DNA from 2 places in the Micromonospora sp. WMMD1120 genome. Region 1 is predicted to be linked to the other one. Evidence: riboswitches for the same ligand, from Rfam matches in the RefSeq annotation. Region 1 holds a riboswitch; the other holds the start of a gene.
What was found. Region 1 has a riboswitch for thiamine pyrophosphate ahead of thiE (thiamine phosphate synthase). Riboswitches for the same ligand answer to the same signal wherever they lie in the genome.

Region 1 (7,426 bases):
ACGATGAGCGTCCCGCCGACGTCGGCGAGGATCGCGCGGAGGTCGGCGGCGAGGGCGGCGCGCTCGGGCGGGGGCAGGTCCTTCTCGCGCAGCACCACCCAGCGCACTCCCCCGGCCACCGCGCCCGCCACGACCCGGTCGAGCCGGTCCCGCGCGACGAGCCGGTCGGTCAGGAGGACGACTCCGGACGGCCGGCTCACAGGTCCGGTCTTCCCTCGTCCGGGGTGGACGCGAGCGCGTGGAAGCGACGGGCGATCCGCCCGGCGCCCGCCGCCAGGCGCCCGGCCTCGACCGCGTAGCGCATCGCGGTGGCCATCGCCACCGGGTCGGCCGCCCGGGTGACGGCGCTGGCCAGCAGCACCCCGTCACAGCCCAGTTCCATCGCCAGCGCCGCGTCGGACGCGGTGCCGATGCCGGCGTCCAGGATCACCGGTACGTCGACGCCCTGGCGGATGAGCCGGATGTGGTGCGGGTTGCCGACGCCGAGCCCCGAGCCGATCGGCGAGCCGGCCGGCATCACCGCCGCGCACCCCACGTCCGCCAGGCGGCGGGCCAGCACCGGGTCGTCACTGGTGTACGGCAGCACCGTGAACCCGTCGGCCACCAGCTCCTCGGCGGCACGCAGCAACTCCACCCCGTCCGGCAGCAGCGTCCGCTCGTCGCCGATCACCTCCAGCTTGACCCAGTCGGTGTCGAACGCGTCCCGGGCCAGCCGGGCCACCTTCACCGCCTCGATCGCGGTGTGGCAACCGGCCGTGTTCGGCAACAGGCGTACGCCGCAGCGGTCCAGCAGCTCCAGCAGCCCGCCGGTGGAGCCGGGCGCGGTGCCCACCCGGCGCAGCGCCACAGTGACCAACTCGGTCCCGGACGCCCGGATCGCCTGCTCCAGCACGTGCAGGTTGGCGGCTCCGCCGGTGCCCAGGATCAGCCGCGAGGTGAACGTCTGGCCACCCAGCTCGAACGACACCCCGCTCACCCGCCCTGCGCCGCGGTGAGCACCTCGACCCGGTCACCGTCGCGCAGCGCCCGGGTCGGCCAGTCGGCCCGGGGCACCACCTCGCCGTTGACCGCGACCGCCACCCCGCGCGGGTGCGGAACGATCTCGCCGACCAGGTCCGCCACCGACACGTCGGTGGCGACGCTGCGCCCGGTCCCGTTCACCGTCAACTCCACCGGTCCCCCTTCGTGGTCCGTTCCGGTCCGCCCGTCCCGTCCGCGCCGGAACCCGCCGGCGGCGTACCAGCCGCCGCGGAACCGGCAGCGCCGGCACCGTCGAAGCGATCGGCCCGCAGCGGCGCGAGCAGCGGATCGGGTACGCCGCCGAGCACCAGGTCGGCGATCAGGTCGGCGGTGAGCGGGGTGAGCACGATGCCGTGCCGGTGGTGCCCGGTGGCGACCAGGACACCCGGCCGGCCGGGCAACGGCCCGAGGATCGGCGCGTTGTCCGGGGTTCCCGGGCGCAGCCCGGCGACCGCCTCGACCAGCTCGTACTCGGCCAGCTCGGGCAGCAGGTCGACACCCGCGCGCAGCAGGCGCTGCACCGCGCCGGCGGTGACAGTGGTGTCCGACCGCTCCTCGACGGTCGCGCCGAGCACGACCTCACCGTCGGGGCGAGGCACCAGGTAGACCGACTCGCCGTCGGCGTACCCCCGGATCACGTGCCGGAAGCCCGGCGCGCCGCCGTCGGGCGCGCGCAGCCGGAGGATCTGGCCCTTGACCGGCCGCACGGGCAGGCCGGTGAGCGCGGCGGCCCCGCAGCCGGCGGCGACCACGGTGTGCCCGGCGTCCACATCGGACAGCCGGCGGACCGCCCGTGGCACCAGCACCGCGCCGGCCCGCCGCGCGGCCGTGCGCAGCGCCGGCACCAGCCGGCGGGGGTCGACCTGGTGGTCGGTGGGCGCGAGCGCGCCGCCGCGCACCCCCGGGGCGAGCGCCGGTTCGTGGTCGCGCAGCGCACTGGGGCGCAGCGGGGTCACCGGCAGACCCAGCCCCTGCTGGTACGCCCAGAGCCGGCGCGCCTCGGCCAGGTCGTCGCCGGTCAGCCCGACCAGCACCGTGCCCTCGGTCCGGTAACCGATCCCGACGCCGGTCGTCGCGGTCAGCTCGGCGGCGAACGCCGGCCAGCGGGCGGCGGACGCCAGCAGCAGCTCGGTCAACAGCCGCTCCCCGAAGTACGCCTCGGCGACCGGGGAGAGCATGCCGGCGGCGACCGCCGAGGCCCCCGAGCCGGACGCGGCGTCGTACACCTCGACGCGCAGCCCACGGGCGGCACAGCGCCACGCGATGGCCAGCCCGATCGGGCCCGCGCCCACCACCGCCACGTCCGGCCGGGCCCGGTCGCGTGCTGGCGCTGACGGTGACCGGCCGGTCAGCACGCCAGCGCCTCGATCAGCTCGGCGGTCGCCCGTGCCGGATCGGCGGCGGCGGAGACGGCGCCGACGACGGCCACCCCGTACGCCCCGGCGGCGCGCAGCGCGGGCACCCGGGCGGCGGTCACCCCGCCGATCGCGATGACCGGCACGTCGACGGCGTCGACGACGGCGCGTACCCCGGTGGGGCCGATCGGGTCCGGGAGTCCGGTCTTGGTGCTCGTGCGGTGGCACGGCCCGACGCCCAGGTAGCTGGCGCCGGCCGCGACGGCAGCGCTCGCCGTGCCCGGCGCGCGGGCGGTGGCGCCCAGCACACCGGCGGGGCCGAGCACCCGGCGGGCGGCGGCGACCGGCAGGTCGTCGGCCCCGACGTGCCCACCGGCGGCACCCACCGCCAGGGCGACGTGCAGCCGGTCGTTGACCAGGCAGGTCGCCCCGTACGGCGTGCAGAGCGCGAGCACCCGCCGGGCCAGGTCGTACGCCTCGCGGTCGGTGGCGGAGTCCTCGACCCGGACCTGCACGACGAGGTCGGCGCGGGCCGCGCTGAGGGCGGCCCGGACCACGGCGAGCGGTTCGCGCCCGGGTCGGGTGTCGGTGATCAGATGCAGTCGGCCGAGGGACGGCACGGCAACACTCCTCCCTGCGCCGGCATTACCCGGATCAGGTTCGACGGTCGGGGGCTGTCAGCCCCCCTCTCAGCCCGGTACACCGGGCTCCCGTGGGTTACGTGAGTGTCACCGTACGACAGAACCGCCGCTCTGCCAAGGCGCGGGCCGGCGGGGGTCCGGCGGCCGGGCGCGGCGAAATCTGTGGGGCACTTCATACGGTCCTGTTCGGAATGTCGCCCGCCGTTGCAGAACCGTTACCCGTCCGCATCTTGCCCGACATCGAACCAGCCGAATTAATTTGTTCAGCGATTCGACAAAATGTCGGTGGGACACCTGACGAGGTGTGACCACCGACTCCACCGGGGACGGCATTCGGCGAGCCGGCTCCAGCGAGCTCTGTCACTACGACACAGGAGGCGGCGTGTCCCGTTCTCGTCGTGCCCGCGTACCCATCACCGCAACACTGATCTCACTGGCCATGGCCTCGACCACGCTGTTCGGCACGCCCGCCCAGGCGGCCCCGCAGCAGGCCCCGGCAGCCCAGGTGGCGCCGAAGGCGGCCAACGCCGCCGACGATCCCTACTCCGTCCTGATCTTCTCCAAGACCGCCGGTTTCCGGCACGACTCCATCCCCACCGGCATCGCCGCCATCCAACAGCTCGGCGCTGCCAACGGATTCACCGCCGACAACACCGAGGACGGCGCGGCATTCAACGACGCCAACCTGGCGAAGTACAAGGCCGTGATCTGGCTCTCCACCACCGGTGACGTGCTCAACGCCGAGCAGCAGGCGGCGTTCGAGCGCTACGTCAAGGCCGGCGGCGGCTACGTCGGCATCCACGCCGCCTCGGACACCGAGTACAGCTGGGCCTGGTACGGCGACCTGGTCGGCGCGTACTTCGCCAACCACCCGCAGAACCAGACGGCAACGGTCAAGGTGGAGGACCACGCCCACCCGTCCACCGCCGAGCTGCCGGACCGCTGGTCCCGCTTCGACGAGTGGTACAACTACCAGACCAACCCCCGGCCGGACGTGCACGTGCTGGCCAGCCTGGACGAGAAGTCCTACACCCCGGGCGCGGGCGCGATGGGCGCGGACCACCCGATCGCCTGGTGTCAGGACTACGACGGCGGCCGGTCCTGGTACACCGGCGGCGGCCACACCCGCGAGTCGTACGCGGAGCCGGAGTTCCTGTCCCACCTGCTCGGCGGCATCCGGACCGCGGCCGGTGTCGCGGACGCCGACTGCGGCGCGTCGAAGACCGCCAACTTCGAGAAGGTCACGCTGGACAGCAACACCAGCAACCCGATGGAGCTGGACATCGCCCCCGACGGGCGGGTCTTCTACATCGAGCGGGACGGCCGCGTGCAGATCGTGAAGCCGGACACCGGCAACACCGTCACCGCCATCGACCTGGACGTCTTCACCGGCAACGAGGACGGCCTGATCGGCATCCGGCTCGACCCGGACTTCGCCACCAACAAGTGGGTGTACCTCTACTACGCGCCGAACGACGGCGTCACCCGCAACCTGCTCTCCCGGTTCACGGTGACCGGCGACACCATCGACCCGGCCAGCGAGAAGCAGATGCTGCGGGTCGACACCCAGCGCAACACCTGCTGCCACGCCGGCGGCAGCATGGCGTTCGACAGCGCGGGCAACCTCTACCTGGCCACCGGTGACAACACCAACCCGTTCGAGTCGAACTCGTACTCGCCGCTCGACGAGCGGGCGGGCCGCCAGGACTACGACGCGCAGCGCACCTCCGCGAACACCAACGACCTGCGCGGCAAGGTGATCCGCATCCACCCGGAGGACGACGGGACGTACACCGTCCCGTCCGGCAACCTCTTCCCGCCGGGCACCGAGAAGACCCGTCCCGAGATCTACGCGATGGGCTTCCGCAACCCGTTCCGGATCGGCACCGACCCGAAGACCAACACGCTGTACGTCGGGGACTACGGGCCGGACGCCAACAGTGACAACCCGAACCGGGGCCCGCGCGGTCTGGTCGAGTGGAACATCGTCACCCCGGGCAACTACGGCTGGCCGTACTGCACGGGCACGAACGAGGCGTACAACGACTACACCTTCCCGTCCGGCCCGAGCGGCCCGAAGTTCGACTGCGCGGCACCGGTCAACAACTCGCCGAACAACACCGGCCTGACCAACCTGCCGCCGGTCGTCCCGGCGACCGTCGACTACGGGTACGCCGGTGACGCGCGCTACCCCGAGATCGGCGGCGGTGGCGCCCCGATGGGCGGCCCGGTCTACCGGTACGACGCGGACCTCAACTCGACCCGCAAGTGGCCGGCCTACTACGACGGCAAGGCGCTGCTCGGCGAGTGGAACCAGAACAAGATGTACACCATGCAGGTGACCGCCGACGGCAAGTCGCTTGTGGACATCAACCAGCTGCTCGCCGGCATGAGCATGATCCGGCCGATGGACTTCGAGTTCGGCCCGGACGGCGCGCTGTACCTGATCGAGTGGGGCAGCGGCTTCGGCGGCAACAACGACAACTCCGGCGTCTACCGGATCGACTACACCGCCGGTGACCGCGCCCCGATCGCGGCGGCGTCCGCCAACCCGACCTCGGGTCCGGCGCCGTTGACAGTCACCTTCTCCAGCGCCGGCTCCCGGGACCCGGACGGCGGCGCGCTCACCTACGCCTGGACGTTCGGCGACGGGCAGACCTCGACCGAGGCCAACCCGACGCACACGTACGCCACGGCGGGCAACTACACCGCCCAGCTCACCGTCACCAACCCCAAGGGCCGGACCGCGGTGGCCAACGTGCCGGTCACCGTGGGCAACACCGCGCCGACGGTCTCCATCGAGTTCCCGCCGGACGGTGGCTTCTTCAACTGGGGTGACCAGGTCCGCTACTCGATCAAGGTGACCGACCCCGAGGACGGGGAGATCGACTGTGACCGGGTCGGGTTGCAGGTGCTCCTCGGTCACGACGAGCACGCCCACCCGCTGGAGCAGCACACCGGCTGCACCGGCACCGTCCAGACGTCGCTCGCCTCCGGGCACGGCGCCGAGGCGAACGTCTTCGCGGTCTTCGAGGCCACCTACACCGACGAGGGCGGCGCCGGCGGTTCCGGCGCGCTGACCGGCCGGCAGATCGAGGTTCTCCAGCCGAAGCAGAAACAGGCCGAGTACTTCACCGCCACCGGGCGCGCCCCGGTGAGCACCGGCGGTGGCGACCCCGGCGTGCAGCGGGAGACCGGCTCGGACACCGCCGGCGGTGGCCAGAACATCGGCTTCATCGAGGACGGCGACTGGTGGTCGGTCGCTCCGGCGGACCTGACCAACATCACCGAGATCCGGTTCCGGGCCGCCTCGGCCGCCGCTGGCGGTCGTATCGAGGTCCGGGCGGGCGCTGTCGACGGACCGGTGGTCGCCACGGCGACGGTGCCGGCGACCGGCGCGTGGCAGACGTACACGGACGTGAGCGCACCGGTCACCGGCGCGGCGAGCGGCTCGCTGTACTTCCTGGCCCGCGACCCGAACGGCGGCACGGGTTCACTGTTCAACGTCAACTGGATGGACTTCGTCGGTCGCGGTGTCACCGAGAACGCGCCGCCGACGGTCAGTGCCACCGCCACCCCGGCGACCGGCACCGCGCCGGTCACCGTCGCCTTCGACGGCACGGCCACCGACGCCGAGGGTGACACCCCGCTGACGTACGCCTGGGACTTCGGTGACGGCGGCACGGCGACCACTGTGGACGCCAGCCACACCTACACCAGCGCGGGCACCTTCACGGCCACCCTCACGGTGACCGACAGCAAGGGCGCCAAGTCGTACGCCACGGTACCGGTGCGGGTCGACGCGCCGGACACGTCCTGCTTCGGGGCGCGTTCGGACGACTTCAACGGCAACACCCTCGACAAGGAGCGCTGGACCAGCGTCATCCGGGAGAACCAGCTCTACTCCCTCAGTGGCGGCGCGCTGCGGCTGCCCACTGCCGTGGGCGACCTCTACGGCGCCCGCAACGACGCCACCAACCTGGTGCTCCAGCCGGCCCCGACCGGCGCCTGGGAGATGACCACCAAGGTCACCCTCCCGGTGACGGCCAACTACCAGCAGGCCGGCCTGCTGGTGTACGGCGACGACGACAACTACGCCAAGGTGGACCTGCTGTACAACGGCAGCCGGCGGGTGGAGTTCATCCGGGAGACGGCGGGCACGCCGCGCAACGAGTCCACCGACGCCACCAACGCACCGGCGGGTGACACCGTGTACCTGCGGGTCACCAGCGACGGGACGAACCTGACCGCGTCCGTTTCGAGCGACGGGCAGACGTTCACCCCGGTCGGCCGTTCGGCGGCGCTGGCCGGCATCACCAACCCGCGGATCGGGGTCTTCGCGCTCAACGGCGGCACCGAGGCGCCGGTCGTCGAGGCGGCCTTCGACTCGTTCCAGGTGACGCCGGACGC
Region 2 (7,426 bases), 640 kb from region 1:
TGATGTCGCCGGCCACCGACAGGTGGGCGTCGACCGCCTCCCGGGCGATCAGCAGGTGCATGATCTCGGTCGAGCCCTCGAAGATGCGGTTGATGCGCAGGTCGCGCATCATCTGCTCGACGGCCGCCGCGCGTTCACCCCGGGCGGCGAGCGAGTCGGCCGTCTCGTAGCCGCGCCCGCCCCGGATCTGGATCAGCTCGTCGGCGATCTTCCAGGCCATCTCGCTGGCGTACAGCTTGACCAGCGCCGCCTCGATGCGGATGTCGTTGCGGTCGTCGTCGGCGAGCAGGCAGCACAGGTCGAGCATCGTCTCCATGCCGTAGGTGGTGGCGGCGATGAAGGAGAGCTTCTGCGCCACCGCCTGGTGCTCGCCCACCGGCCGACCCCACTGGACCCGGTCGGCGGCCCACTCCCGGGCCACGTGCAACGCCCACTTGCCGGCGCCCACGCACATCGCCGGCAGCGAGAGCCGGCCGGTGTTCAGGGTGGTCAGGGCGATCCTCAGGCCCTTGCCCTCGCCGCCGATGACGTTCTCGGCGGGCACCAACACGTCGTGGAAGCGGGTGAGGCTGTTCTCCAGGCCGCGCAGGCCGACGAACTCGTTACGCCGCTCGACGGTGATGCCCGCGCTGTCGCCCTCCACCACGAACGCGGTGATCCCGCCGCGCCGTCCCGGCGCCGCCGGCACCCGGGCCATCACCACCAGCAGGGTGGCCACCGTGCCGTTGGTGGCCCACAGCTTCACCCCGTTGAGCCGGTAGCCGGCGCCGTCCTCGGTGGGCTCGGCGACGGTGGCCAGCCGGGCCGGGTCGGAGCCGACGTCCGGTTCGGTGAGCAGGAACGCGGACACCTCACCGGCGGCGAGCCGGGGCAGGAACCGCTGTTTCTGCTCGGCGGTGCCGAACATCTTCAGCGGCTGCGGCACACCGATCGACTGGTGCGCGGAGAGCAGGGCGCCGATGGCCGGGCTGACCGAGCCGGCGAGCATCAGCGCCCGGCAGTAGTGCAGGTTGCTCAGCCCGAGCCCGCCGTACCTCCGGTCGATCTTCATGCCGAACGCGCCGAGGTCGGCCAGGCCGTGGAACACCCGGTCCGGAATGGAGGCGTCCCGCTCGATGGCCGCGCCGTCCACCTCGGAGGTGAGGAAGGCGCGGAACCGGCCGAGGAAATCCTCGGCGCGGGTCGCCTCCTCCGGGTCGGAGCGGGGCCACGGGTCGATCAGGTCGAGTCGGAACCGGCCGAGGAACAGCTCCTTGCCGAAGCTGGGGCGGTCCCAGGTGGACTCGCGGGCCGCCTCGGCGACCTGCCGGGCCTCCTTCTCGGAGACCTGCCCGGCCTCCGCCGGCAGGGGGGCGGCGACGCCCGGCGGGGTGGCCTCCGGCTCGCGGTCGTCCGGTGCCGGTCGGCTGTCCTGCGTCGTGCTCACGGCTGCCCCCTCGAACCTCGATGCGGCTGCGTCGACGTGCGCGACTACCACAACGCTACCCCCGGGTATTACCCGGGGGTAGCGTCGCGTGGTGTCCGGTCCTGTCAGCGCCCGATCGTCGTCTCCGGGTCGTCGTCGTCATCGTCGATGTCGTCCTCGCCCCAGTTGCGACGGGCGAACGGGAGGATCATCCAGAACGTCAGGAACCAGACTCCGGTCAGCGCGCTGAGCAGGAAGGCGATCGGCCGGGCCAGCACGAAGTCGGTGATCAGCAGCACCGCGCTGACCATCGCGATCAGCATGAAGGCGAGACCGCCGCTGGCCATCCGGTGCGCGAAGCGGACCAGTTCCGGCTTGCGCCCCTGCCGGAACAACGCCCTGTGGAACGCCACCGGCGAGATGATCATGGCGGTGGCCGCGGCCGCCGCGAGCAGAGCGACGATGTAGACGTCCCGCTGGAACTCGCTGGTGCGGGTGAACCCGTTGCTGAAGGGCAGGGTGAGCAGGAAGGCGAAGAGGATCTGCACTCCGGTTTGTGCGACCCGCAACTCCTGCAACAGGTCGGCGAAGTTGCGCTGCCAACGCTGCTTCTCGGTCTCCTTGGACACGCGCTACCTCCGGTGCGACGCTACTGCCGGCGGTCCCGGCCGCCGGCAGCAACGCCAATGCCCCACCCGGCCGAGCGCGAAACAGCTTCACGACATCCCGCGTTCATCTCGGAGACGCACCTCGGCCACGTATGCCGACCGGACCGGGCGTCAGGCGCCCCGCCGGATGCGGCCCGCGTACCGGGCCTCCCACTCCGTGTTGTGCGCGTCGCCGTCGGGGATGTTCGCCGACAGGTAGACCGGCGGCCGCTCCCCCGCCGCCAGCAACCGCGCCACCACCTCCACGGTGATCTGCTGGGCCAGCAGCGCGGCGGTGATCGAGGAGACCGCGCCGACCGCGCCGCCACCGGGCAGCGGCAGCGTCGCGTCACCGTACGGGGCGCCGTTGTCGAGCACCACGTCGGCGAGGTCGCTCAGCCTCCGCCCGGACGGGTGCCGGGAGGCCATCCGGTCGGAGTGCTGCGCCGAGGTGATCGCCACCAGCGGGTGACCGTGCTCCTTCACCAGCGTGGCGAACTCCACCATCGCGCCGTTGACCCCGGAGTTCGAGGCGAGCACGAAGACGTCGGTGGGTCGCACCGGCGCCAGCTCGTACAGGCGGTGCGCGACCGACGGGTCCCGTTCCAGAAACGGACCGAGCCGGTCGGCCGGTTCGCCGCCCAGCAGCACCAGGTCCCGTAGCGCGATCCGGTTGGTCGGCACCAGCCCACCGGCCCGACCGGCGATCTCCATGGCCAGGGCCTCCGAGTGCCCCGTGCCGAACGCGTGCACCACACCGTCGGCGCGGACCGCCTCGGCGATCAGGTCGGCGGCCCGCCCCACCGCCTCCCGTTGGCTGGCGGCCACCCGGCCGATCGTCTCGGTCACCACAGCCAGATAGGCCTCGGCGCTCACCGTCATGCGTCCTCCAATGTCCGATTGCCGCCCAGTCGACTCACCGCGAGGTCGACCGCCGCCCGTCGGCGCGTCAACCTGCTGATTCCGGACCGGCGCGAACCGCCCCCGGCCGGTGGTGGCGGCCCGCCACTCAGGCCGTCCCACCGGCGCGGGCCAGGATCGCCTCGGCGAGCGGGCCGGGCGCGACGTCCGGAATCCAGTGGCTCACCCCGGGGATCGGCACGAAGCGGTAGTCCCCGGTGACGTTCGCCGCGCAGGCCTCGGCCGCGGTCCGGCCGATGGCGACGTCCCGGTCGCTCCAGACGTACGTGGTGGGCACCGCGACCGGGCCGACGCCGGCCAGGTCGGCGCGCGACATCGCCCGGTACCAGTTCAGCGCGGCCGTGAGCGCCCCCGGCGCGCGCATCGGGTCGGCGTACCGGTTCACCCGGGCCGCGTCGCCCACCCCGCCGAGCAGCTTGCGCAGTGCGGTGGCGTGCCAGGCCAGCAGCACCCTCTCCGCCTTCTCCGGTTTGCGGAACAGCGCGATGTACGACGAGCGGGCCTTCTGCTGGGCGTCGGTGGCCAGCGCGTGCGCCATCGCGGCCGGATGCGGCACGGACACCGCGGTCAGCGTGCGGACCCGCTCGGGGTGCCGGGCCGCGACCGCCCAGGCCACCACCGCGCCCCAGTCGTGGCCGACCAGGTGCACGGCGTCCAGTCCGAGGGCGTCGAGCACCGCTACCGCGTCGGCGACAAGCTCGGGGATCCGGTAGTCGGCCACCGCCGTGGGCCGGGCCCCGGGCGAGTAGCCGCGCTGGTCCAGCGCGTACGTGCGCAGGCCCCCCGCGTGCAGCGCCGGCACCACGTCGTCCCACTCGCCGCTGTGCTGGGGAAAACCGTGCAACAACAGAACGGGTACGCCGTCCGGCGGACCGTCGACGGTCACCTCGAACGTGAAGCCTCGCGCGTCAACCCGCATGATCGACAGCGTACCCAGTCGGCGGCGGACGGATCGCCGCCGCAGGTCAGGCGGATGCCCGCTGGGCCGGCGGCCCGGGTCGGTGTTAGCGTCAGCGAGACAACTTCATATCCGACAGGGGAGCGCACAGCGCTGAGAGTGCGGGCACGCCCGCAGACCCTCGAACCTGATCTGGGTAATGCCAGCGCAGGGAGTTCGGTCGACCTCCAGCCGCGCCGTGGTCCGGCGCCACCGGGCACGGCGTGCGTCTTCTCCTGGTTCTCTTCACTTGAACTGGGAGCAAACATGACATCCACCAGCGACACCAACCGTTGGCGCACCATCGACATCGTGGTCGCCTCGGTGATCGCTGTCGCCTTCGGCGTCATCTTCTGGGCCTGGGGTCTGGTCTGGAGCGCCACCGAGGGCGCGTTCGCCTTCTTCCCACCGGCGCAGACGCTGCTCTACGGCGTCTGGCTGATGCCGGCAGTGCTCGGCGGGCTGGTCATCCGCAAGCCCGGCGCCGCGCTGTACTGCGAGACGGTGGCGGCGGTCCTCTCGGCGCTGCTGGGCAGCCAGTGGGCCGGCACGGTGATCCCGCAGGGCTTGGTGCAGGGCATCGGCGCCGAGTTGGCGTTCGCCGCCTTCCGGTACCGGTCGTTCCGGCTGCCGACCGCGGTGCTGGCCGGCGCGTTGACCGGTCTGAGCGCCGCGCTGTTCGACTTCTTCGTCTGGAACGTCGACTACGCGCTGGGCGACTACCGCATCCCGTACGCGCTGCTCACCATCGTCAGCGCCACCGTCATCGCCGGCGCGGGCAGCTGGCTGCTCACCCGGGCGCTGGCCAACACCGGCGTGCTGGACCGCTTTCCCGCGGGCCGCGACCGCGCCCTGATCTGACCGCCCGGACGGGCACCGCAGAGGGGGGTCTGGTGGGCGGGGTACTGCTGCGCGGGTTCGGCTGGCGGCACGCCGGCCGGCGGGCCTGGGCGCTGCGCGGGGTGGACCTGCGGGTCGAGGCCGGGGAACGGGTGCTGCTGCTCGGGCCGTCGGGGGCCGGCAAGAGCACGCTGCTCAGCGCCCTCGCCGGGCTGCTCCCGGAGGACTCCGGCGAACAGGAGGGCACCGTCGAGATCGACGGCCTCGACCCGCGCAAGGGGCGGGAACGGGTCGGCGTCGTCTTCCAGGACCCGGAGACCCAACTGGTGATGGCGCGCTGCGGCGACGACGTCGCGTTCGGGTTGGAGAACCGGGGCGTACCGACCGACGAGATCTGGCCCCGGGTCGACGCGGCGCTGCGCCGGGTCGGTTTCCGCTATCCCCGCGACCGCGCCACCGCCGCGCTCTCCGGCGGCGAACAGCAGCGCCTCGCCCTGGCCGGCGCGCTGGCCCTGCGCCCCGGCCTGCTCCTGCTCGACGAGCCGACGGCCAACCTCGACCCGGTCGGCGCCGAGCTGGTCCGGCACGCGGTGGCCGGCGCCCTGGACGCCGACACCACACTGATCCTGGTCGAGCACCGGGTCGCCGAGGCGCTGCCGCTCGTCGACCGGGTGGTCGTACTGGAGCCCGGCGGCGGCGTCCGCGCGGACGGCGCCCCCGACGCGGTCTTCGCGGCGCACGGCGCGGCCCTGGCCGCCGAGGGGGTCTGGGTGCCCGGTCACCCCATCGCGCCCCGACCGGCCACCGCCGGGCCCGGGGAGGTGTTGCTCACCGCCGACCGGCTCGGCCTGCCGCCCCGGCTGGGCTCCACCGATCTTTCGGTACGCGCCGGTGAGGCGCTCGCCGTACGCGGACCCAACGGCGCCGGCAAGTCGACACTGGCGCTGCTGCTCGGCGGGCTGCTCCGGCCGGGCGCCGGGCGGGTCACCGCGTCCGCCGAGCTGGCCGGCGCGGACCACCGCACTCCCCCGCACCGCTGGCGTGCGCCCGCGTTGGCCCGGCGGATCGGGTCGGTCTTCCAGGACCCGGAGCACCAGTTCGTCACCAGCACCGTCTTCGACGAGCTGGCGCTCGGTCCGCGCCGGACGGGTCAGCCCGAGCCGGTGGTCAGCCAAACGGTGGCCGGGCTGCTCGACCGGTTGCGGCTGGCCACGCTCGCCGCCGCCAACCCGTACACCCTCTCGGGTGGCGAGGCGCGGAGGCTGAGCGTGGCGACCGCCCTGGCCACCGCGCCCCGCCTGCTGGTCTGCGACGAACCCACCTTCGGCCAGGACCGGCGGACCTGGCGGGAGCTCGTCGACCTCTTCGCCGACCTGCGCGACGCCGGCCACGGTGTCGTCGCGGTCACCCACGACGCGGACTTCGTCGCCGCGCTCGCCGACCGCACCGTCACCCTGCCGGCGTCGGACCGCGAGCGATGATCAGCATCGAGCCGGTCGCCGCGCCCGACGCTCCGCTGGCCCGCCGCAACCCGGTGGCGAAGGTCGCCGCCGCGATGGTCTTCTCGTTCACCCTGCTGGCGACCCTGGACCCGCTGGCGCCGGCCATCGCCATCGCCATCGAACTCGCCGTGCTGCCGCTGTTCGGCATCCGCTACCGGGTGCTGGCCCGCCGGGCCTGGCCGCTGCTGCTCAGCGCCGCCGGCATCCTGGTCACCCTGGTGCTCTTCGCCGCCGACCGGTCCGGCCAGGTCCTGCTGGACGCCGGTCCGGTGCTGGTCAGCACCGGTGTGCTGCTCACCGCCCTCGGCCTGGTGCTCAGGGTGTTCGCGGTGGCGCTGCCCGGCGTGATCGTCTTCGCGACCACCGATCCCACCGACCTTGCCGACGCGTTGATCCAGAACGTCCGGGCGCCGGCCCGGTTCGCCATCGGGGCGCTGGCCGCGTTCCGGCTGGTGCCGCTCCTCGGCCAGGAGTGGCAGATGATCAGCATGGCGCGACGCGCGCGGGGCGTCGACGCGGGCCACAATCCGGTGGCGAAGCTGCGGCTCTTCGCCTCCACCGCGTTCGCGCTGCTGGTCGGCGCGATCCGCCGGGGCACCCGGCTGGCGGTCGCGATGGACGCCCGCGGCTTCGACGCCGGCACCCCCCGTACCGTCGCCCGCCGCCAGCGGTTCACCCGCGCCGACGCCCTCCTCGTCGCCGGCGCCCTCACGCTGGCCGCGGCGACCCTGACCACGAGCGTCCTGGCCGGCACCTTCCGCCCCCTACTCAGCTAACCCCACCCGCCTCGCGCCCGCGCCCGCCGCACCCGGGCCCCCCGCCCCCAGCCCTCGCGCCCCGCGCCCCGCGCCCGCCGATCTTGCAGTTCCTGTTGCCGATATTTGGCCACTCGCGGCTTTTGCGACAGCAGAAAGTGCAAGATCGATCAGGGCCGACGCCCGCACACCGCTCCCGCCTCCCCGCCTCCCCGCCTCCCCGCCTCCGTCGATCTTGCAGTTCCTGTTGCCGATACGTGGTGTTTTGCGGCTTATAGGACGACAGAAAGTGCAAGATCGACGGAGGCGGAGGGCTGAGGGCGGAGGGCTGAGGGGCGGAGGGCTGAGGGCTGAGCGAGGGGCGGGGGCTGCGGGGCTGGCGCGGGCTAAGGGCGGGGCGGGGCGGGGCGGGGCGGGGG

Region 2: another riboswitch for thiamine pyrophosphate. It lies ahead of O7634_RS02650 (ECF transporter S component); the one in region 1 lies ahead of thiE (thiamine phosphate synthase).

The regions. Positions count from the first base shown of each region.
Region 1 is NZ_JARUBO010000005.1:1,195,447-1,202,872, forward strand. Features, by position in the region: gene O7634_RS05640 (thiamine phosphate synthase) at 1-200, opposite strand, end outside; gene O7634_RS05645 (thiazole synthase) at 197-976, opposite strand; gene thiS (sulfur carrier protein ThiS) at 973-1,173, opposite strand; gene thiO (glycine oxidase ThiO) at 1,164-2,372, opposite strand; gene thiE (thiamine phosphate synthase) at 2,369-2,995, opposite strand; TPP riboswitch at 2,990-3,098, opposite strand; gene O7634_RS05665 (ThuA domain-containing protein) at 3,399-7,426, shown strand, end outside.
Region 2 is NZ_JARUBO010000005.1:550,673-558,098, forward strand. Features, by position in the region: gene O7634_RS02630 (acyl-CoA dehydrogenase family protein) at 1-1,348, opposite strand, end outside; gene O7634_RS02635 (DUF6328 family protein) at 1,531-2,034, opposite strand; gene O7634_RS02640 (SIS domain-containing protein) at 2,185-2,934, opposite strand; gene O7634_RS02645 (alpha/beta fold hydrolase) at 3,062-3,892, opposite strand; TPP riboswitch at 3,999-4,103, shown strand; gene O7634_RS02650 (ECF transporter S component) at 4,178-4,771, shown strand; gene O7634_RS02655 (ABC transporter ATP-binding protein) at 4,804-6,231, shown strand; gene O7634_RS02660 (energy-coupling factor transporter transmembrane component T) at 6,228-7,028, shown strand.